DNA from 2 places in the Staphylococcus dromedarii genome. Region 1 is predicted to be linked to the other one. Evidence: a T-box and tRNA genes for the amino acid it is inferred to sense, from the RefSeq annotation. Region 1 holds a T-box; the other holds one or more tRNA genes.

Region 1 (10,991 bases):
TCTTCAACTTTGATTTGTTTTCCACCTGTTTCGATAATAGCAAACATACTTTGCACCTCCTAATTTTAAGTCACGCCATATATAGGTGACATTACGTTCTTAAACCTATATTTGAGCGGTTGTATGTAGCTATAAACTACTCAACTATTGCATCATATCACTCTGATTATTTGATGTCAATACTTGTATTCACTTTTGTTTTTCTATCTAAGAAGAAATAAATGAAAATCAGTAATATCGCATTTAAAAAGATCGTAGGCAGTAATCTTAATAAGAAAACTTGTACAAGTTGGAATGAGATAAATCCAAGGATGCTATAGACAGTAGCTACAAACAATTCTAAAAAGACTAATCCTAAAAGTATCATACAATAAACCATTGCATGATCTCTATAAAATGGTTTTAGAAACTTATCAGCAATTAAAATTGAAATAAGATAGCCGAATAAATATAAGCCATAGATTTGCCCGAAATAAACATCCTGCATAATCCCTAATAAAATACCTAAAATTAGTGCGGTACTCGTATTTCGATAGACTGTTAATAAAATAAGGAAAAGGAAAACGACATGTGGAACAATAATAAACTTCAATTGCCCTATTTGTATTGGTGATATAAAAGTGAGCAACGTATCAACGTAGAAACATAACAATGCACCTACGACATATAGAATAGCTTTCCTCACTCTTCAGCGCCCCCATCGTCAGTCATTGTTTTGGGATCTCTCTTCGCAACATAAACGTGCATGATTTGATTGAGATTTGCCCCTGTCTTGATTGAGACTTGCTTTGAAAGGCCATATTGGTCATTCTGTACTTTTTCTACTTCACCAACATATAAACCTTTTGGCAATTGATCACCAAGTCCACTTGTAACGACCTTATCGCCCTTTTCAACCTTATCTTTATTATCAATATCACTGATGATAAGACGATTATTTTTTTCATCAAAATGATCAATCAATCCGAATACTTCATTATCATCGTGCATAACATTAACAGATAGTCGATTCAAACGCCCCTTAGTTGAAACAAGGTTCACCTGTGATGAAAATTGATTCACTTTTGTGACTTGACCGACTAAGCCATCCGTTGTCATCACTGCCATATTAGGCTGAATGCCATCCTTTTGTCCTTTATCAATGATAAGAGAATTAATCCATTGATCAGGTTGACGAGCGATGACTGCAGCTGATACAGGCTTATACTTAGATATGTCTTTCATGTCGAGTTCTTTTTTTAATGCTTTATTCTCTGATTGAAGCCGTTGATTATCAGCTTCTAGTTGTTTCGTTTGATTCGTTTCAGGTTGTTTGTCAGAAATGAAACTTGCAATGGATCCAGTGACTAAATGCATCGGATAAGAAAACACACGCTGTCCGAATGAAGTTGTATCACTGACATACTGTTCAGGAACAGATTGAACATTAGATCGAATGGATAAACCAATCAAACCGATAAATAAAATTAATGCACAAAACAACACAACTAGTTTGTTGTTTCTAAAAAAATTGGACAACCTCAACACCTCAAGTTACATGTATTTGTTTGTATCTATCTATTTTATATCAGTCCATTTGTTAAATAAAGTAGCAAACGTACTTTTATCATATAATTACAATGAATTTCTTCTGTATAAACTTTTTGGAAGTAAAAATTAATATTCATTTTATTTTTATCCTATCAATATAACTAGGACAGGGATAGAAACCCTAAATCATTATATCGCATTGTTTTTGGAACTTCATACTGATTACATAAGATATGTATATCGAGTTTGCCTTCCTTGCACTTGATTTACTTAATAACAAAGGAGTACAACAGACATGTTAACCAAAACCATGTTCTATCGCACTCCCGATTCAAAAATCTATTAAATAATGTAAATGCTGTAAAATTTTTATCGTATTTGTTATATCTCATCACTTTTCAAGATCATCTTCGGTTTGAAACGACGTCTCAGGTAGTAAATCTATTTGATGCCCTAATTGATATAAATCATATTGCAAGTCATGCTCTGTTGTATAAACATGCATCTTATCTTCTCCAAAGCGATATAAGATAAAATGTGTATTTTGTTTAGCAACAAGATACTGATCATCAAATCCCATCCGTTGCAATTCATTGACCTGCATAAATTCATACTTATCAATCCAGTCAAATATATGGCGACTTTGACTTTTCGGAACATTGCGAAATAAATCATTTTCCTCTAGAACATATGTCTCACCAAGTGCAGGAACGGCAAATCCCGATTCATCGACTGGTCGAACACTTTCAATTTGATTAAACGGATTCCATGGTTGATCTTTCACACCTGGAAAAAATTTTAAAGTTGTAACACCTAAAGCGGTGAGTAGTAATAAAAGCACGGATACTTTTATAAGATTTTTAACCAACACACTTCCTCCCCTCAAATCATACGTATCAATGACAAAGCGCCATGCATACCATCTATTATAGCTTACCTTTTATGTATAAGCATCCTACTAAGGTACCAATTCAAACACAGCGCAAGTATGATGTATATTCACGTCATATCCTGTACAATATAATAAAAGGAGGCATATATTATGAGTTGGGTAACCATTTTTCTAACAATATTATTAATTGTACTACTTGTACGTTTCAGCTTAACTTTATTTAAATGGATATTTAAATTTGCAATGTTTTTATTGGTCATATATTTAGGTTATCAATTATTTTTATGGTTCATTCAATACATATAACCTGTTCAAAATGATAAATCCTAATTCATTCAATATCGCTATCATTACAAAATCAATGACATATACTTCTTTAACTCACTTCATAATCACTCATGATTGATGTGTATTTATGATCTCCAATAATAATATGATCTAATACATCTATCCCCATTGCTTCCCCACACGCCACTAAGCGTTGTGTTGTTTTAATATCTGCTTGTGATGGCGTTGGGTCCCCGGATGGGTGATTATGTACGACAATCATCGCATGCGCTGACCATTTTACCGCTTCTTTAAAAACCTCTCTCGGATGAATAATGGCACTATTCAATGTCCCGATAAACACTGTTTTTTGATGAATAATTTGAAGTTTTGTATTCAGCAATAACACGACAAAATGCTCTTGTGTATAACCACTCATTAAATGATACATCTTCTCTGCAATTTGTTCAGGTGATTCAATGGGGTCTGTCATATTTAAGTGTTTTTCTTGTTGCACACGTCCACCTAATTCAAATGCCGCCATTAACGTCAAAGCTTTGTTTATCCCTATTCCTTTAATTGCTGTTAATTCAACAATTGTTAATGCTTTTACCCGCTCTAATGTTTGATATTGACTAAGCAGGTTTGAGGCTAATTGCAGACTAGAACAACCTAGATGGCCTGTGTTAAATAAAATGGCAATTAATTCTGTGTTTGAAAGTGCAGAAGCGCCTTTTGTCATCAGACGTTCTTTTGGCTTTTCTTGTACACACATTTCGTAAATTCGACTCATAAAAGACCTCCTAACATATTTAGAAAAGTTGGATAAAATAAAGACACTATCAGAAAACTTAAATGGAAAGCTGGAACAAGCGGAAAGTATGGTGGCGTGTATATCCGTAACCAATGGAATATAGGTAATAAAAGCATGGCACACGGGAATGTAATCCATAACATGATTAAAATAAATGGCAGTGGTAAAAAGAATGAAAGAATCAAAATGATTTTAAAGTCACCCATTCCAATATACTGATGAAAACAAAAGCTACAGATAAGCAGTATACAAATAAAATAGCACTGACTTTGTGTAGGATGAAGTGGCCAACATGACCATAAAAGGCATATCGTCAATAAGAAAAGAAAACGATGTGGAACGATTAAGTACCGTATATCCTGTAATGATAATACTAATAAGATAAAAGTAATCGTATAAAACAATGTTGTATTTATGTATATCATCTTCATAATTGGTAGCATGATGATCATACCACCCAGTAATTCAGCGATGAATAAATCTTTCTGAATGATGGACCGACAATAACGACATTGTCCTTTTAATACGATATAACTCAAGACCGGTACAAGATCAAAGAAAGAGAGTACATGTTCGCATTCCCGACAACGCGAACGTAACAATAAGTTTTGGAGAGAAAGCGGTTGGATTTCTGCAAATTGCATTAAAAAGCTCATAATGCTACAGCCGAGGAAGAAAAGTAGGACTACAATCAATATTGTCCCCCTTTGAAGTTTTGATTTCTCTTTATTATATTGATATGTCCAACGGCCGTCAAATCGTCATTTATCAAAAAAAGCATCGTATATAACCTTAAAATTTTAAGGTTATATACAATGCTTATTTTTTATCATATTCTATTAATGATAGCCGAGTTTCGTTTTCACTTCACTAATAAAGTATAAACTGCCTGTAATCAACAAGGCATTACCTTCATAGTTTTGAATGAAAGAAACATAGTCGTCCACCATAGATTTTTTATCGCTCTCAATTTCGTTATATAACTTTTCCATTGGGAGCGCCTTTGGAAAATCAAATGTCGTCACATAGATATGTTGAGCGATTTCATCAAAAGCTTGCAACATGTGATGAATTGGTTTTCCATTGATCGCAGAAAATAGAACATCGACTTTTTCTAAACGATAATATTTTTCTATCGTATCAACTAATGCATTCACACTCTCCTGATTATGTGCTCCGTCTAAAATAATGAGCGGATCTGTGGATACACGCTCAATACGACCTGTCCACTTCACGAGTTCAATACCGTCAATCATCTTATTAAAGTCAATGTTGATAAGACCTTGCTCGTTTAATTCAATCAGTGCAGTAATTGCCAATGCTGCGTTTTCTTTTTGGTGCTCTCCCAACATATTCAGTGCGATATTTTCAAGTTCATAGTCTTTATATCGATACGTGAATTCATCATCTTCTGAAACAATGAGAATATCTCGATCAAATTCTAACGCTTTCGCATTCATTTTCTCAGCGGTATCACGGACTAATTTAAGCGCGTCTTCATTTTTAACAGCATATACCACAGGTACCCCTTCTTTAATAATCGCACTTTTATCTCGTGCAATTTCTAAATAAGTATTCCCCAGTATATCTGTGTGATCTAGGCCAATACTCGTTAAAATGCTTAATATCGGACTGATTACATTCGTTGAGTCATTTTTGACACCGAGTCCCGCTTCAACAATGACAAAATCAACGGGATGTATCTCTCCAAAATAGAGATACATCATCATTGTAATAATTTCAAACTCTGTAGCGACTCCAAGCTCAGTTTCTTCATCCATTGCTTCACTTACTGGTTTCACACGACTAACCAGTTCTACAATCTCATCATTCGTAATCGGTGTCCCATTTAAACTAATGCGCTCATTGAATGATTCAATATATGGAGAAGTAAATGTTCCCACTTCATAGTCATTTTTTAATAAAGCATCTCGTAAATAGGCGACTGTAGAACCTTTTCCATTCGTCCCACCTACGTGAATCGCTTGGATATTTTGTTCCGGATTGCCAAGGCGTTGTAGCATCCACTCCATACGTTTAACACCTGGTTTGATGCCAAATTTCGTACGTTCATGAATCCAATATAAGCTATCAAGATAATTCATAGTTTATGCTCCTAAGCTTTTAATTGTTCAATTCGCGCTTTAACACCATCATATTTTTCTTGGTATTTGACCTGTTTGTCACGTTCTTCTTGAATGACTTTTTCAGGTGCTTTTTGAACGAATTTTTCATTAGCAAGTTTTTTATTCACGCGGTCTAATTCTTTTTGCCATTTTTCTAAGTCTTTTTCAAGACGTGCAATTTCTTTATCCATGTCGATAAGACCTTCTAATGGTAAGATTACTTCTCCTGCTGCAACAACTGAAGTCATTGCTTTTTCAGGAATTGTCACTTCTGTATCAATTGTTAATTCACTTGGATTACAGAAACGTTCTAAGTAATCTTTATTATCGATTAATAATTGTTGAATCGTTGGGTTTTTCGCTTGAATAATGATTGGAATTTCTTTTGATAATGGTGTATTCACCTCTAAGCGTGATTGACGAACTGATTTGATAATTTCTACAAGCTGTTCCATCACATCTTTACTTTCAGGGAACATTAATTCATCATTCACTGTTGGCCAAGCGCTTGTAACGATAGACTCACCTTCATGTGGTAAGTTTTGCCAAATGTGTTCTGTTACGAATGGCATGAATGGATGTAATAAACGCATAATGCGATCTAATGTGTAACTCAATACTGAACGTGTTACATTTTTCTGTGCTTCATCATCGCCATTCATTGGAATTTTACTCATCTCAATGTACCAGTCAGAGAATTCATCCCAAATGAAGTTATACAATGCACGGCCGACTTCACCGAATTCATATTTATCACTTAAGTCTGTAACTGTTTCAATTGTTTCATTCAGACGTGTTAAAATCCATTGATCTGCCACAGATAAATTTTGAGTTAAATCAATATCTTCATACTTAAAGTCCTCGCCGATGTTCATTAAACTAAAACGAGCAGCATTCCAAATTTTATTGATAAAGTTCCAAACAGATTCAACTTTTTCTGTTGAATATCTCAAGTCATGTCCTGGTGAAGAACCTGTTGCTAAGAAGTAACGTAAGCTGTCTGCACCATATTGGTCGATAACATCCATTGGATCGACACCATTACCGAGTGATTTACTCATTTTACGACCATCTTCTGCACGTACAAGACCGTGTAGTAATACGTCATTAAATGGTTTTTGACCTGTGAATTCTAAACCTTGGAAAATCATACGCGCTACCCAGAAGAAGATAATGTCGTATCCTGTTACTAATACATTTGTAGGGTAGTAACGTTGATAATCTGCCGCTTCTTCATCTGGCCAATTTAATGTTGAGAATGGCCATAATGCACTTGAGAACCATGTATCAAGTACGTCCTCATCTTGTGTCCAGTTTTCACTATCTTCAGGTGCTTCCATACCTACATATAATTCACCTGTTTCATTGTGATACCATGCTGGAATTTGATGTCCCCACCAAAGTTGACGAGAAATTGTCCAGTCACGAATTTCTTCCATCCAACGATTGAATGTTTTCTCAAAACGACCTGGTACGAATTCAATTCGACCATCTGTTTTTTGATTATCAAGTGCTTGTTGTGCAAGTGGTGCCATCTTAACAAACCATTGTGTTGATAAATATGGCTCAACAACCGCGCCACTACGTTCAGAATGTCCAACTGAGTGCATGTGATCCTCAATTTTAATCACAAGACCTTCTGCTTCTAAATCTTTTACAAGTTGTTTACGGCATTCGAAGCGGTCCATGCCTTCATATTTACCCGCTTTATCGTTCATGCGACCTGATTCATCCATGACAACGATTCGCTCTAATTCATGACGGTTACCAATTTCAAAGTCATTCGGGTCGTGAGCAGGTGTTACTTTCATCGCACCACTACCAAATTCTTTATCAACATAAGCATCTGCCAATACAGGTAGCGTACGACCAACGATTGGTAAAATGACTTCTTTGCCGATAATATCTTGATAACGTTCATCATCTGGGTTTACGACGATTGCAGTATCACCAAGCATTGTCTCAGGACGTGTAGTCGCAATTTCAATATATCCAGTACCATCTGCATATGGATATTTAAAATGATAGAACTTACCGTTAACATCTTCATGAATGACTTCGATATCAGAAAGTGCTGTACGTGCTTCCGGATCCCAGTTAATGATACGTTCACCACGATAAATTAACCCTTTGTTGTACATATCAACGAAGACTTTACGTACTGCTTTACTTAAGCCATCATCTAATGTGAAACGTTCACGAGAATAATCTAAACCTAAACCTAACTTCGCCCATTGTTGACGAATAAATGAAGCATATTCTTCTTTCCATTCCCATGCTTTTTCAAGGAATTTTTCACGACCGATATCATGACGAGAAATACCTTCTTCACGCATTTTTGCTTCTACTTTTGCTTGTGTCGCAATACCAGCATGGTCCATACCTGGTAAATATAATGTATCGTAACCTTGCATACGTTTCATTCTTGTTAAGATATCTTGTAATGTTGTATCCCATGCATGACCTAAATGCAACTTACCTGTTACATTCGGTGGTGGAATAACGATTGTATATGTTGGTTTATCTAAATCACCACTTGGTTTAAAGCGGTTATGATCAAGCCATTCTTGATAGCGGCCTGCTTCTACTTCTTGCGGATTATATTTTTTTTGCATGTCCATTATTAAATCCCTCCATAAAAATAAAAAGAACACCTGTCCTAAAATAGGACGGATGTTCCGTGGTACCACCTATATTCAATAGTTACTTTAATAGTTAAGCTATTGCACTCATATGATTAACGCTCATGACACGCTTTAGCCTACTCAACTCAGCTAAAGAACAAGTGGGCTACCTTCTGATGAAACTCATATGCATTCTCACCAACCATGCACTCTCTATAATGAATTTTCAACATACTCTTCCCAAATAGACATATTCTATTTACCAATATAGTATAATGAATTCATTATGAAGTCAATATAGGAGTTGATCAAATGAATCCATGTGCCTTTGGTACGACAGATCCACTGTATATTCAATACCATGATGAATTTTGGGGAAAGCCCCTTTATGATTCGCAAGCACTATTCGAACTACTCGCATTAGAATCTCAACATGCCGGTTTGTCCTGGCTCACTATCTTAAAGAAAAAAGACGCATATCGCGATGCCTTTTATGATTTTGATCCGTATAAAGTCGCGCAAATGACAGACGATGACATCGATGCGTTAATGGACTTTCCAAATATTATCCACCATCGACAAAAGTTGGCAGCGATTGTGGCTCAAGCACGCGGCTACATCGAGATAGAACGTGAGCATGAGAGCTTTTCAAAATTTTTATGGTCTTTTGTGGACGATACACCCGTTGATTTCCGTTATGAATCAGTGGATCAACGTATCACAGTTAACGACACAGCAAAAGAACTTTCTAAAACTTTAAAAGAATATGGCTTTAAATTTATTGGACCTGTCACGATCTTTTCATTTTTGGAGGCAGCTGGAATGTACAATGCTCATTTACTAAGCTGTCCCCACCGACATGCATAAATTATGATGGCTTTTTAGCTCGATATTTTAAATAAATATCGATAAGTGGTGCAATCAACATCAATATAAAAAAGATACGGAATATATGGAATGAAGAGACGATTGCAACGTCTGCTCCCGTATCCAACGCAACGAGCACAATTTGTGCCATACCACCCGGTGCTGCACCTAGAAATAATGTATTGAGCGGAATTTGATTAACATGTTGTAATATCCATACCATCAATAATGTACCGGTAATCAGTAAGATATTTTGAAACGCGATCGCGATTGCAATTCGCCCTTTTAATTGATCGGTTAATCCAGCAATCTGTACACCTACTCGTACCATATAAATCACTTGTGCTGCAGCAATAATCGGAGTATCAATTGTAAAAACTTTTTCAGTTGTTAAATTCCAAATAATTAATACCACAATCGGTGCGAGCAACATTTTTGTAGGGAAGTTCACCTTTTTCATTAAAAAATATACAAGCGTGATTGCAACTGCTAATATGGCAAGATGTTGTATACCCAATGTATCAGTTAACAACGGAGTATCATTGATATGTACCCCCTTTTGTTGATCCTCTTTAAACATGACGGTTAGTAATGGCACTAAAATCACGACAAAGATAATACGTGACGTTTGTGTTAGGCTGACAACTAAGATATCAGCACGTTTATTTTCTTCTGCCATAACAAGCATTTGACTTAATGCACCTGGTATAACACTGAGTATTGCTGTTTCTTCATTTACTGACGCAATTTTACGGAAACCATAGGACACAATAATAGCCAATGCAAGCGTCAAAACATTTACAATCACAATAGATAACCAATGGCTCTGAATGTCTAAAATAACTTGTCGCGTAAAGCTACTGCCGATTTGTACCCCTAACATGATTAAGCCGAGTTCGCTTAACCAATGTGGCCAGTGAATCTCGCGCTTAAAACCTTTCACAACAATGAGGCTCCCGATAATCGGTCCGAACATCCAAGGTAATATCATATGACAACGCCATAGTACCCAACCACAGATGACTGATACGATTAACACAAGCACATTATTGATGAATATTTGTTTTTGCATCATGTGCCACCCCCAAGCGCTTTTATGTATAATTACATCTTATCAAAAATAAACCTTCAAAAAAATAATGTATTCGCATTAAAAAATGCCATGTCATTTACAAAGCTTTTTGAAATTAGATATCAAATCTCAAATGCTACTTGCTTTAACATGGCACTTAATATTCAATTATTTTGGCACAACTTTACTTAATGCAACGTCAAATGCTGCGATTGTCTTTTCAATATCTTCTTTTGTATGTGAAATAGATAAGAACATTCCTTCAAATTGAGAAGGTGGTAAAAAGATGCCTTGTTCTGTTAATTCACGATACATTTCACCAAATAACTTCAAGTCAGATTGATTTGCCTCTTCAAAGTTCGTAACAGGGCCCTCATTAATAAAGAAACCAATCATAGAACCTGCACGATTCACTGTCAATGGTACATTATGTTTTGCGAAGACTTCTTTTAAGCCCACTTCTAACATATCTCCTAATTCATTGAAGTACGTATAGCTTTCTGGTGTTAATTGACTCAATGTCCAATAACCACTTGTCATTGCGAGTGGGTTACCTGATAGTGTGCCTGCTTGATAAATATCGCCGCTTGGTGCGATGCGATCCATGATTTCTTTTCGACCACCAAACGCACCTACAGGTAAGCCGCCACCGATAACTTTACCAAGACATGTTAAGTCCGGTGTCACATCGAAGTAACCTTGTGCGCCATTATAGCCAACACGGAAACCTGTCATAACTTCATCAAAAATAAGTAATGCATCATTTTCTTTGGTAATGTCTCTGAGTCCTTGTAAGAAG
Region 2 (10,991 bases), 430 kb from region 1:
TCAATAATGTACTTTTACCACTTCCTGAAGGGCCAATGATTGCTACAACTTCCCCTTTTTCAACTTCCAAATTAATACCTGTCAAAACTTCATTTTTTCCAAAAGATTTATGTAGATCATGTATTTTAATCACTGACGCTCAATCTCCCTTCAAAGAAATTCATTACACGTGAAAGCATGAATGTTAAGATGAAATACAATACTGCTGCAATTAATAGCGGTGTGAACGGATCAAAAGATGCCCCTTGTACAACTTGTGAGTTGAACATAATTTCACTCACACCAATTACAGATACAATTGATGATTCTTTAATAACAGTCACGAATTCATTCCCTAATGCAGGCAAGATATTTTTTACAGCTTGTGGCATAATAACTGTTTTCATCGTTTGACCATAGCTTAATCCTAAACTTCTTGCTGCTTCCATTTGTCCTTTATCCACAGCGTTAATACCTGCACGGATAATTTCAGCGATGTAAGCTGAACAGTTAATCACCAATGCAATCGTACCGCAAATAAATGCTGATATATCAAGACCAAGGACTGCAGTCGTACCAAAGTATACTAAGAATACTTGTACTAAAAGCGGTGTCCCTCTTAAAAATTCAATATATGCAGATGCTAACCATTTCAGTGGTTTGATACTACTAATCTTCATCAATGCAAACAATGCACCAAAGTTGGCCCCAAAGAATACACCCATAATTGAAATTAAAATTGTATTTTTTAAACCAGTCAAAAAGAATGTACCATATTTCGCGAAGAAGCTACCATCTTCTTTCATGGCTTGAGCTGCTTTTTCTGCATATTTATCAATTAAATTTTTATCATTTACTTCTGCCACCGTCGCATTTACATTTGCTAAAAGTTCTGGTGAATTTTTAGGAACGGCCACTGCTGTCTGTTTTTCAGAATTTGCAAATTCAACTTTTGATAAGACAAGGTCATCATTTTGTTTCAAATATGCATCAGCTACAGCACTGTCCATGACAACACCATCAATTTTATTACTCTTCAAAGATAAAATCACTTCGGGAAGACGTGTTAAAGATTGTACATCCGCATCTTTAATTTCTGTTTGTGCCAATTCTTCTTGAGTCGTTTGTTTTTGCGCACCAATTCGTTTTCCTGTTAAATCATCTAACGTTTTGTATTTATCTGCATCTTTCTTTCTAATAACTACTGTTTGTTTAACTGTCATATAAGAATCTGAGAAGTCAACTTCTTTTTCACGTTCTGATGTCGGTGTCATACCTGAAATAATCATATCGATTTTTCCAGTTTTCAATGCACCTAATAAACTATCAAATTGCATATTCACAATCGTTAATTTTAAACCGTGATCATCAGCAATCTTTTTCGCTAATTCAATATCAATCCCTGCATATTCACGTTTCCCATTTATGGTACGTTCAAATTCCATCGGTGCGTAGTCAGCAGATAAGCCGACACGCAACTCCCCACGCTCTTCTATTTTTTTCCACTTGTCATCCGCAGCGTAAGCAGGTTTGCCAAGAGGTAATGTTGATAATAAAATTGCTAAAACAAATGCGATACAACCCAACTTTTGTATATATTTCATCTCATAACCTCCTCTAATGTTATTCATTATTATACATATGTATGCAAGTTTATGCAATAACAATTTTAAAAAAAGCTATTGCCTTGAAATACTGGCAATAGCGAATTAACTTACAATATATTTTATTGTTTTGGTAATTCAAAACGATAAATCTCATTTGAATAACCAGGTAAGATTTTCTTACATATTTGATGTACAAAAAATGCTACGGTGAACGGAATAATGAAGTATGCAAATAATAATAGTAAGGCATTCATCATCGGGTCGCCATCCATACGGTTAAATGCGTTGATTGGACCAACTAATCCTGTATAACCAAATCCTGCTGACATAGGTGTTCCTTTAATATCAACGAAGTAAGCCAATAATCCACCAACAACACCATTAATTGCAAGTGGTATCATGATAATTGGATGTTTTAAATAAACAGGAATCATCATTTTGGCAGCACCAATTAATAACACAATATTGACACCAGCTTTATTAACGACTAATGAACCAAATAAGAAAGTCACACATGCTGCAACAATCCCCATATTAGCAGCACCACTACCAAGTCCAGCTAACGAAATAGCCGTTGCAATGGCTACAAGTGAGATTGGCGTTACCATTAACAATGCAAATGTCACAGCAATCAATATACTCATCAATAATGGATTTAATTCTGTAAATGAATTGATGATTGATCCAAGTGTTCCTGTTACTTTTCGAACATATGGTAAAATCAGTAACCCAATATAACCAGAAACAACTGGAATCACAACTGGCAAAATAATTAATTCAAGTGAGCCAAACTTACCGCGCAACAACATAAACATCGCACAGGCAAGCATCACAATAATCATGATATTGATAATATCACCAATACCTTGCAACATGATTGTTCCGTTTTCAAAAACAACTGCACCAGATCCTAACATAGCAGACGTTCCAACGAACACCGCACCTGGCCCTGAAAACTTAAACATATTTGCCGCAACAACACCGACGATAAATGCCATGAATGATTGAATGACGATAACGAGTTGGTAAATCAATTCTAAAGCTTCATTACCATCTTTAAAAAACTTCAATACTTCTCCTAAAAGCGCATTTGGTAAGAGTGCAATAACGACTCCTGCACCTACCGCATTTAATATATTGTTAAAAAATTGCTTTCCACTACTTTGCGTCTTTCCCACTAAATGATCCTCCTCGATAATATTATGTATATCATAATACAAAACAAGCACATCCACAATAAACAATATCAACTATTCTATACATGAAAACGCATAAAAATTTAAATAACACAGATAGAAATTATTTTAAAAAGATTGACGAAATAATCTGTACGTAATATAATAGTTATTGTGATTTTGAAAGATAAATTCAACATCATCTGATGCCGGTGTGGCGGAATTGGCAGACGCGCGGGACTCAAAATCCCGTGTCCATTAGGACGTGTCGGTTCGACCCCGACCACCGGTACTACTCAAAAAGCTTGGTAAGTATTTATACTTACTGAGCTTTTTTGTTTGAGGTTGGGACAAAAGCGTTTAGGATTTGAGCAGAACCAAGCGATGCGCAAAATTGCTTTTCAAATTTTGTCGGATCGCGGATGTTCTGCCGAGAATCCTGCTTTTGGGACACCGTTTATCATTATTAAGGTACAAAAATCTTTTTCTCTAGTATGGACAATTTTATCTTCTAGAAATCAATATAAACAATGCACCCCTATCACAATACTTCATTAATAAAAATACAATCATTCATAAGATCTGAACGCTATTCAGCTATTCACTTCAACACCTATCTAAAACAATAAAGGTTAATCCTTCAAAAAATAAACTTTAAAAATTGCTGCATAACACATCACAAATAATCATATAACTATATGGCGTAACAATTATTTCTAATATAAGATGCTTAAAGCAATAAGTTGAACTTAAAATCTATTTTGGTTTCTATTATTTAACATAGCCAAAATTAATTGAAGTGAGGCGCCTTGGCAAGCGAGCATTAAAGAAATGATAGTACTCAAAAAGCGCACAATTAATAATTAACTGTACGCTTAAATGAATGTAGTGATTACTACGTGTTATGATTAAGTTAAAAATAAAATGAGTTACTTTTAATTATCTGCCCACCCCAAAAGATGAACATCCTATAAAGACAACAAAAAAACCGTCCATGACTCATTTTAATAAAATCTAATGAGTTGGTTCGGATGATAAAAAATATGGAGCGGAAGATAGGACTTGCACCTATATCTCTTTCCGGGAAGGAAAGTATTCTGAAATTGAAATACTCCCGCATAATAAATATGGAGCGGAAAATAGGACTTGCACCTATACCTCTTTCCGGGAAGGAAAGTGTTCTAAAATTAAACTATTCCCGCATATAAAAGATGGAGGCGGCAACCGGATTTGAACCGGTGAATAAGGGTTTTGCAGACCCTGGCCTTACCACTTGGCTATGCCGCCAAAGTAACTGGGCTAGCTGGATTCGAACCAGCGAGTGACGGAGTCAAAGTCCGTTGCCTTACCGCTTGGCTATAGCCCATTAATAATAAATTTAAGGGCGGCTGATGGGAATCGAACCCACGAGTGTCGGAACCACAATCCGATGCGTTAACCACTTCGCCACAGCCGCCATGGCAGGGGCAGTAGGAATCGAACCCACATCAAAGGTTTTGGAGACCTCTATTCTACCGTTGAACTATGCCCCTATTAAGGATGGTGGAGGGGGGCAGATTCGAACTGCCGAACCCGAAGGAGCGGATTTACAGTCCGCCGCGTTTAGCCACTTCGCTACCCCTCCAAATGAATGGTGCCGGCCAGAGGACTTGAACCCCCAACCTACTGATTACAAGTCAGTTGCTCTACCAGTTGAGCTAGGCCGGCAAAAATAAAAATGGTGGTTCAGGACGGAATCGAACCGCCGACACAAGGATTTTCAGTCCTTTGCTCTACCGACTGAGCTACTGAACCATTACAATGGCGGTCCCGACGGGAATCGAACCCGCGATCTCCTGCGTGACAGGCAGGCGTGTTAAACCGCTCCACTACGGGACCACTAAAAAATATTGCGGGAGGCGGATTTGAACCACCGACCTTCGGGTTATGAGCCCGACGAGCTACCGAACTGCTCCATCCCGCGATAATAGAAATTATAATAAATGGCGGAGGAAGAGGGATTCGAACCCCCGCGAGCCGTTAAGCCCCTGTCGGTTTTCAAGACCGATCCCTTCAGCCAGACTTGGGTATTCCTCCAAAATTATATGGACCTTGCAGGACTCGAACCTGCGACCGAACGGTTATGAGCCGTTAGCTCTAACCAACTGAGCTAAAGGTCCGAATAATAATTTCTATCAACTAATAATTAGTGGCGGCGGAGGGGATCGAACCCCCGACCTCACGGGTATGAACCGTACGCTCTAGCCAGCTGAGCTACGCCGCCATATATAGTTGTATAAGTATTAAATTAAATGGTGGAGACTAGCGGGATCGAACCGCTGACCTCCTGCGTGCAAAGCAGGCGCTCTCCCAGCTGAGCTAAGCCCCCATTATATATTCAAGTAAGTCGGGAAGACAGGATTTGAACCTGCGACCCCTTGGTCCCAAACCAAGTGCTCTACCAAGCTGAGCTACTTCCCGTAAAGAATAAGAAGCGCGCCCGATAGGAGTCGAACCCATAACCTCTTGATCCGTAGTCAAACGCTCTATCCAGTTGAGCTACGGGCGCATATTTAAATAAAAGATGGTGCCGAGGACCGGAATCGAACCGGTACGGTAATCACTTACCGCAGGATTTTAAGTCCTGTGCGTCTGCCAGTTCCGCCACCCCGGCAAAATAATGGAGCAGAAGACGGGATTCGAACCCGCGACCCCAACCTTGGCAAGGTTGTATTCTACCGCTGAACTACTTCTGCTTAATGCGGGTGAAGGGAGTCGAACCCCCACGCCGTAAGGCGCTAGATCCTAAGTCTAGTGCGTCTGCCAATTCCGCCACACCCGCTTGAAAATGGTGAGCCATAGAGGATTCGAACCTCTGACCCTCTGATTAAAAGTCAGATGCTCTACCAACTGAGCTAATGGCTCTTGATAATGGTGCCGGCCAGAGGACTTGAACCCCCAACCTACTGATTACAAGTCAGTTGCTCTACCAATTGAGCTAGGCCGGCTTAAAATGGTGGAGAATGACGGGTTCGAACCGCCGACCCTCTGCTTGTAAGGCAGATGCTCTCCCAGCTGAGCTAATTCTCCATATGTTTACCTGGCACCGTCCTACTCTAGCGGAACGTCAGTTCAACTACCATCGGCGCTAAAGAGCTTAACTTCTGTGTTCGGCATGGGAACAGGTGTGACCTCTTTGCCATTGGCACCAGATAAAATGAATGTTATACATTCAAAACTAGATAGTAAGTATATCAGTTAGACAAACAAAACCTTGTGAAAAAATTTGATTAAGTCTTCGATCGATTAGTATTCGTCAGCTCCACGTATCACTACGCTTCCACCTCGAACCTATTAACCTCATCATCTTTGAGGGATCTTATAACCGAAGTTGGGAAATCTCATCTCGAGGGGGGCTTCATGCTTAGATGCTTTCAGCACTTATCCCGTCCATACATAGCTACCCAGCTATGCCGCTGGCGCGACAACTGGTACACCAGAGGTATGTCCATCCCGGTCCTCTCGTACTAAGGACAGCGCCTCTCAAATTTCCTACGCCCACGACGGATAGGGACCGAACTGTCTCACGACGTTCTGAACCCAGCTCGCGTACCGCTTTAATGGGCGAACAGCCCAACCCTTGGGACCGACTACAGCCCCAGGATGCGATGAGCCGACATCGAGGTGCCAAACCTCCCCGTCGATGTGAACTCTTGGGGGAGATAAGCCTGTTATCCCCGGGGTAGCTTTTATCCGTTGAGCGATGGCCCTTCCATGCGGAACCACCGGATCACTAAGTCCGTCTTTCGACCCTGCTCGACTTGTAGGTCTCGCAGTCAAGCTCCCTTATGCCTTTACACTCTTTGAATGATTTCCAACCATTCTGAGGGAACCTTTGAGCGCCTCCGTTACTCTTTAGGAGGCGACCGCCCCAGTCAAACTGCCCGCCTGACACTGTCTCCCAGCACGCTAAGTGCTGCGGGTTAGAAATCCAATACAATTAGGGTAGTATCCCACCAATGCCTCCACGTAAGCTAGCGCTCACGCTTCTAAGGCTCCTACCTATCCTGTACAAACTGTACCGAATTTCAATATCAGGCTACAGTAAAGCTCCACGGGGTCTTTCCGTCCTGTCGCGGGTAACCGGCATCTTCACCGGTACTATGATTTCACCGAGTCTCTCGTTGAGACAGTGCCCAAATCGTTACGCCTTTCGTGCGGGTCGGAACTTACCCGACAAGGAATTTCGCTACCTTAGGACCGTTATAGTTACGGCCGCCGTTTACTGGGGCTTCGATTCGTAGCTTCGCAGAAGCTAACCACTCCTCTTAACCTTCCAGCACCGGGCAGGCGTCAGCCCCTATACGTCACCTTACGGTTTAGCAGAGACCTGTGTTTTTGATAAACAGTCGCTTGGGCCTATTCACTGCGGCTCTTCAGAGCGTGAACCCTAAAGAGCACCCCTTCTCCCGAAGTTACGGGGTCATTTTGCCGAGTTCCTTAACGAGAGTTCGCTCGCTCACCTTAGAATTCTCATCTTGACTACCTGTGTCGGTTTGCGGTACGGGCACCTATTTTCTAGCTAGAGGCTTTTCTCGGCAGTGTGAAATCAACGACTCGAAGAAACGTATTTCTTCTCCCCATCACAGCTCAATCTTAACGAGTGCCGGATTTGCCTAACACTCAATCTCACTGCTTAGACGTGCACTCCAACAGCACGCTTCGCCTATCCTACTGCGTCCCCCCATCGCTTAAAACGAATTTAGGTGGTACAGGAATATCAACCTGTTATCCATCGCCTACGCCTTTCGGCCTCAGCTTAGGACCCGACTAACCCAGAGCGGACGAGCCTTCCTCTGGAAACCTTAGTCAATCGGTGGACGGGATTCTCACCCGTCTTTCGCTACTCACACCGGCATTCTCACTTCTAAGCGCTCCACATGTCCTTGCGATCATGCTTCAACGCCCTTAGAACGCTCTCCTACCATTGTCCTACGGACAATCCACAGCTTCGGTAATATGTTTAGCCCCGGTACATTTTCGGCGCGGTGTCACTCGACTAGTGAGCTATTACGCACTCTTTAAATGATGGCTGCTTCTAAGCCAACATCCTAGTTGTCTGGGCAACGCCACATCCTTTTCCACTTAACATATATTTTGGGACCTTAGCTGGTGGTCTGGGCTGTTTCCCTTTCGAATATGGACCTTATCACCCACATTCTGACTCCCAAGTTAAATTATTTGGCATTCGGAGTTTGTCTGAATTCGGTAACCCGAGAGGGGCCCCTCGTCCAAACAGTGCTCTACCTCCAATAATCATCACTTGAGGCTAGCCCTAAAGCTATTTCGGAGAGAACCAGCTATCTCCAAGTTCGATTGGAATTTCTCCGCTACCCTCAGTTCATCCGCTCACTTTTCAACGTAAGTCGGTTCGGTCCTCCATTCAGTGTTACCTGAACTTCAACCTGACCAAGGGTAGATCACCTGGTTTCGGGTCTACGACCAAATACTCATTCGCCCTATTCAGACTCGCTTTCGCTACGGCTCCACATTTTCTGCTTAACCTTGCATCAGATCGTAACTCGCCGGTTCATTCTACAAAAGGCACGCCATCACCCATTAACGGGCTCTGACTACTTGTAAGCACACGGTTTCAAGTTCTCTTTCACTCCCCTTCCGGGGTACTTTTCACCTTTCCCTCACGGTACTGGTTCACTATCGGTCACTAGAGAGTATTTAGCCTTAGGAGATGGTCCTCCCAGATTCCGACGGAATTTCACGTGCTCCGCCGTACTCAGGATCCACTCAAGAGAGGTCACGTTTTCGACTACAGGATTATTACCTTCTATGATTAACCTTTCCAGGTTATTCGTCTAACATGTCCTTTTGTAACTCCGTATAGAGTGTCCTACAACCCCAACAAGCAAGCTTGTTGGTTTGGGCTCTTCCCGTTTCGCTCGCCGCTACTCAGGGAATCGATTTTTCTTTCTCTTCCTCCGGGTACTAAGATGTTTCAGTTCTCCGGGTCTGCCTTCTTACATGCTATGTATTCACATGTAGATAACACGACATAACTCGTGCTGGGTTTCCCCATTCGGAAATCTCTGGATCACAGCTTACTTACAGCTCCCCAAAGCATATCGTCGTTAGTAACGTCCTTCTTCGGCTTCTAGTGCCAAGGTATTCACCGTGCGCCCTTAATAACTTAATCTTTGTGATGTTTTGCCAATCGTTCGCATTCGGTTTCATTTCTTTCTTCGCTTGCTCAGTTACGCTAAGTAATCTTCGCTGCACTCATCAAGAAATTCATAGACTGACAAACGTTTTCAAAACATCATCTGTCTACCGAAAGTACGATTCCAACATCCACCAGTTATTAATTATGTGAGTCGTCATTTGACGACTAGCGATAATTTTTAGTTTCAAGCTTTTGCTATTCACTCGGTTTTTGCTTGGTAAAATCATTTATACTTACTTATCTAGTTTTCAATGTACAATTTTCATCATTTAAGTTTTAATTTAAATGGTGGAGACTAGCGGGATTGAACCGCTGACCTCCTGCGTGCAAAGCAGGCGCTCTCCCAGCTGAGCTAAGCCCCCAAAAGGTATTAAAATTTTAAATGGTGGGCCTAAGTGGACTCGAACCACCGACCTCACGCTTATCAGGCGTGCGCTCTAACCAGCTGAGCTATAGGCCCATTTATATTTTTGAATCCTCAATAATGAGCATTCAAAACTGAATACAATATGTCACGTTAATCCGCTTATCACCTAAAGGTGATATCCGTATATTATCCTTAGAAAGGAGGTGATCCAGCCGCACCTTCCGATACGGCTACCTTGTTACGACTTCACCCCAATCATTTGTCCCACCTTCGACGGCTAGCTCCAAATGGTTACTCCACCGGCTTCGGGTGTTACAAACTCTCGTGGTGTGACGGGCGGTGTGTACAAGACCCGGGAACGTATTCACCGTAGCATGCTGATCTACGATTACTAGCGATTCCAGCTTCATGTAGTCGAGTTGCAGACTACAATCCGAACTGAGAACATCTTTATGGGATTTGCTTGACCTCGCGGTTTTGCTGCCCTTTGTAATGTCCATTGTAGCACGTGTGTAGCCCAAATCATAAGGGGCATGATGATTTGACGTCATCCCCACCTTCCTCCGGTTTGTCACCGGCAGTCAACTTAGAGTGCCCAACTTAATGATGGCAACTAAGCTCAAGGGTTGCGCTCGTTGCGGGACTTAACCCAACATCTCACGACACGAGCTGACGACAACCATGCACCACCTGTCACTTTGTCCTCCGAAGAGGAAAACACTATCTCTAGTGCGGTCAAAGGATGTCAAGATTTGGTAAGGTTCTTCGCGTTGCTTCGAATTAAACCACATGCTCCACCGCTTGTGCGGGTCCCCGTCAATTCCTTTGAGTTTCAGTCTTGCGACCGTACTCCCCAGGCGGAGTGCTTAATGCGTTTGCTGCAGCACTAAGGGGCGGAAACCCCCTAACACTTAGCACTCATCGTTTACGGCGTGGACTACCAGGGTATCTAATCCTGTTTGATCCCCACGCTTTCGCACATCAGCGTCAGTTGCAGACCAGAAAGCCGCCTTCGCCACTGGTGTTCCTCCATATCTCTGCGCATTTCACCGCTACACATGGAATTCCACTTTCCTCTTCTGCACTCAAGTTTTCCAGTTTCCAATGACCCTCCACGGTTGAGCCGTGGGCTTTCACATCAGACTTAAAAAACCGCCTACGCGCGCTTTACGCCCAATAATTCCGGATAACGCTTGCCACCTACGTATTACCGCGGCTGCTGGCACGTAGTTAGCCGTGGCTTTCTGATTAGGTACCGTCAAGACGTGCACAGTTACTTACACGTTTGTTCTTCCCTAATAACAGAGCTTTACGATCCGAAGACCTTCATCACTCACGCGGCGTTGCTCCGTCAGGCTTTCGCCCATTGCGGAAGATTCCCTACTGCTGCCTCCCGTAGGAGTCTGGACCGTGTCTCAGTTCCAGTGTGGCCGATCACCCTCTCAGGTCGGCTACGTATCGTCGCCTTGGTAAGCCGTTACCTTACCAACTAGCTAATACGGCGCGGGTCCATCTATAAGTGACAGCAAGACCGTCTTTCACTATTGAACCATGCGGTTCAATATGTTATCCGGCATTAGCTCCGGTTTCCCGAAGTTATTCCAGTCTTATAGGTAGGTTACCCACGTGTTACTCACCCGTCCGCC

Evidence for each region. A T-box is a leader RNA that pairs with one kind of tRNA and senses whether it is charged. The one in region 1 lies ahead of MUA88_RS05145 (valine--tRNA ligase), so its partner is inferred to be a tRNA-Val.
Region 2: it has a tRNA-Val gene. The T-box ahead of MUA88_RS05145 (valine--tRNA ligase) is inferred to sense a tRNA for this amino acid. The anticodon was not compared.

What each region holds. Positions count from the first base shown of each region.
Region 1 covers NZ_CP094718.1:1,053,680-1,064,670, reverse strand. The annotation lists gene rplU (50S ribosomal protein L21) at 1-47, opposite strand, end outside; ribosomal protein L21 leader region at 59-131, opposite strand; gene mreD (rod shape-determining protein MreD) at 167-685, opposite strand; gene mreC (rod shape-determining protein MreC) at 682-1,518, opposite strand; gene MUA88_RS05160 (DUF4930 family protein) at 1,922-2,398, opposite strand; gene radC (RadC family protein) at 2,799-3,482, opposite strand; gene MUA88_RS10945 (prepilin peptidase) at 3,479-4,198, opposite strand; gene MUA88_RS05150 (bifunctional folylpolyglutamate synthase/dihydrofolate synthase) at 4,343-5,608, opposite strand; gene MUA88_RS05145 (valine--tRNA ligase) at 5,620-8,250, opposite strand; T-box leader at 8,292-8,511, opposite strand; gene MUA88_RS05140 (DNA-3-methyladenine glycosylase I) at 8,566-9,120, shown strand; gene MUA88_RS05135 (AbrB family transcriptional regulator) at 9,122-10,195, opposite strand; gene hemL (glutamate-1-semialdehyde 2,1-aminomutase) at 10,361-10,991, opposite strand, start outside.
Region 2 covers NZ_CP094718.1:1,487,278-1,498,268, forward strand. The annotation lists gene MUA88_RS07275 (amino acid ABC transporter ATP-binding protein) at 1-133, opposite strand, end outside; gene MUA88_RS07280 (ABC transporter substrate-binding protein/permease) at 126-1,583, opposite strand; gene MUA88_RS07285 (PTS sugar transporter subunit IIC) at 1,706-2,764, opposite strand; tRNA gene MUA88_RS07290 (tRNA-Leu) at 2,970-3,053, shown strand; gene MUA88_RS07295 (hypothetical protein) at 3,107-3,319, shown strand; tRNA gene MUA88_RS07300 (tRNA-Gly) at 3,806-3,879, opposite strand; tRNA gene MUA88_RS07305 (tRNA-Gly) at 3,890-3,963, opposite strand; tRNA gene MUA88_RS07310 (tRNA-Cys) at 3,974-4,048, opposite strand; tRNA gene MUA88_RS07315 (tRNA-Gln) at 4,056-4,127, opposite strand; tRNA gene MUA88_RS07320 (tRNA-His) at 4,145-4,217, opposite strand; tRNA gene MUA88_RS07325 (tRNA-Trp) at 4,220-4,293, opposite strand; tRNA gene MUA88_RS07330 (tRNA-Tyr) at 4,302-4,385, opposite strand; tRNA gene MUA88_RS07335 (tRNA-Thr) at 4,393-4,468, opposite strand; tRNA gene MUA88_RS07340 (tRNA-Phe) at 4,480-4,555, opposite strand; tRNA gene MUA88_RS07345 (tRNA-Asp) at 4,563-4,639, opposite strand; tRNA gene MUA88_RS07350 (tRNA-Met) at 4,651-4,724, opposite strand; tRNA gene MUA88_RS07355 (tRNA-Ser) at 4,745-4,837, opposite strand; tRNA gene MUA88_RS07360 (tRNA-Ile) at 4,847-4,920, opposite strand; tRNA gene MUA88_RS07365 (tRNA-Met) at 4,951-5,024, opposite strand; tRNA gene MUA88_RS07370 (tRNA-Ala) at 5,054-5,129, opposite strand; tRNA gene MUA88_RS07375 (tRNA-Pro) at 5,148-5,221, opposite strand; tRNA gene MUA88_RS07380 (tRNA-Arg) at 5,236-5,309, opposite strand; tRNA gene MUA88_RS07385 (tRNA-Leu) at 5,326-5,414, opposite strand; tRNA gene MUA88_RS07390 (tRNA-Gly) at 5,422-5,496, opposite strand; tRNA gene MUA88_RS07395 (tRNA-Leu) at 5,501-5,582, opposite strand; tRNA gene MUA88_RS07400 (tRNA-Lys) at 5,590-5,665, opposite strand; tRNA gene MUA88_RS07405 (tRNA-Thr) at 5,673-5,748, opposite strand; tRNA gene MUA88_RS07410 (tRNA-Val) at 5,755-5,830, opposite strand; rRNA gene rrf (5S ribosomal RNA) at 5,839-5,953, opposite strand; rRNA gene MUA88_RS07420 (23S ribosomal RNA) at 6,027-8,951, opposite strand; tRNA gene MUA88_RS07425 (tRNA-Ala) at 9,265-9,340, opposite strand; tRNA gene MUA88_RS07430 (tRNA-Ile) at 9,362-9,438, opposite strand; rRNA gene MUA88_RS07435 (16S ribosomal RNA) at 9,542-10,991, opposite strand, start outside.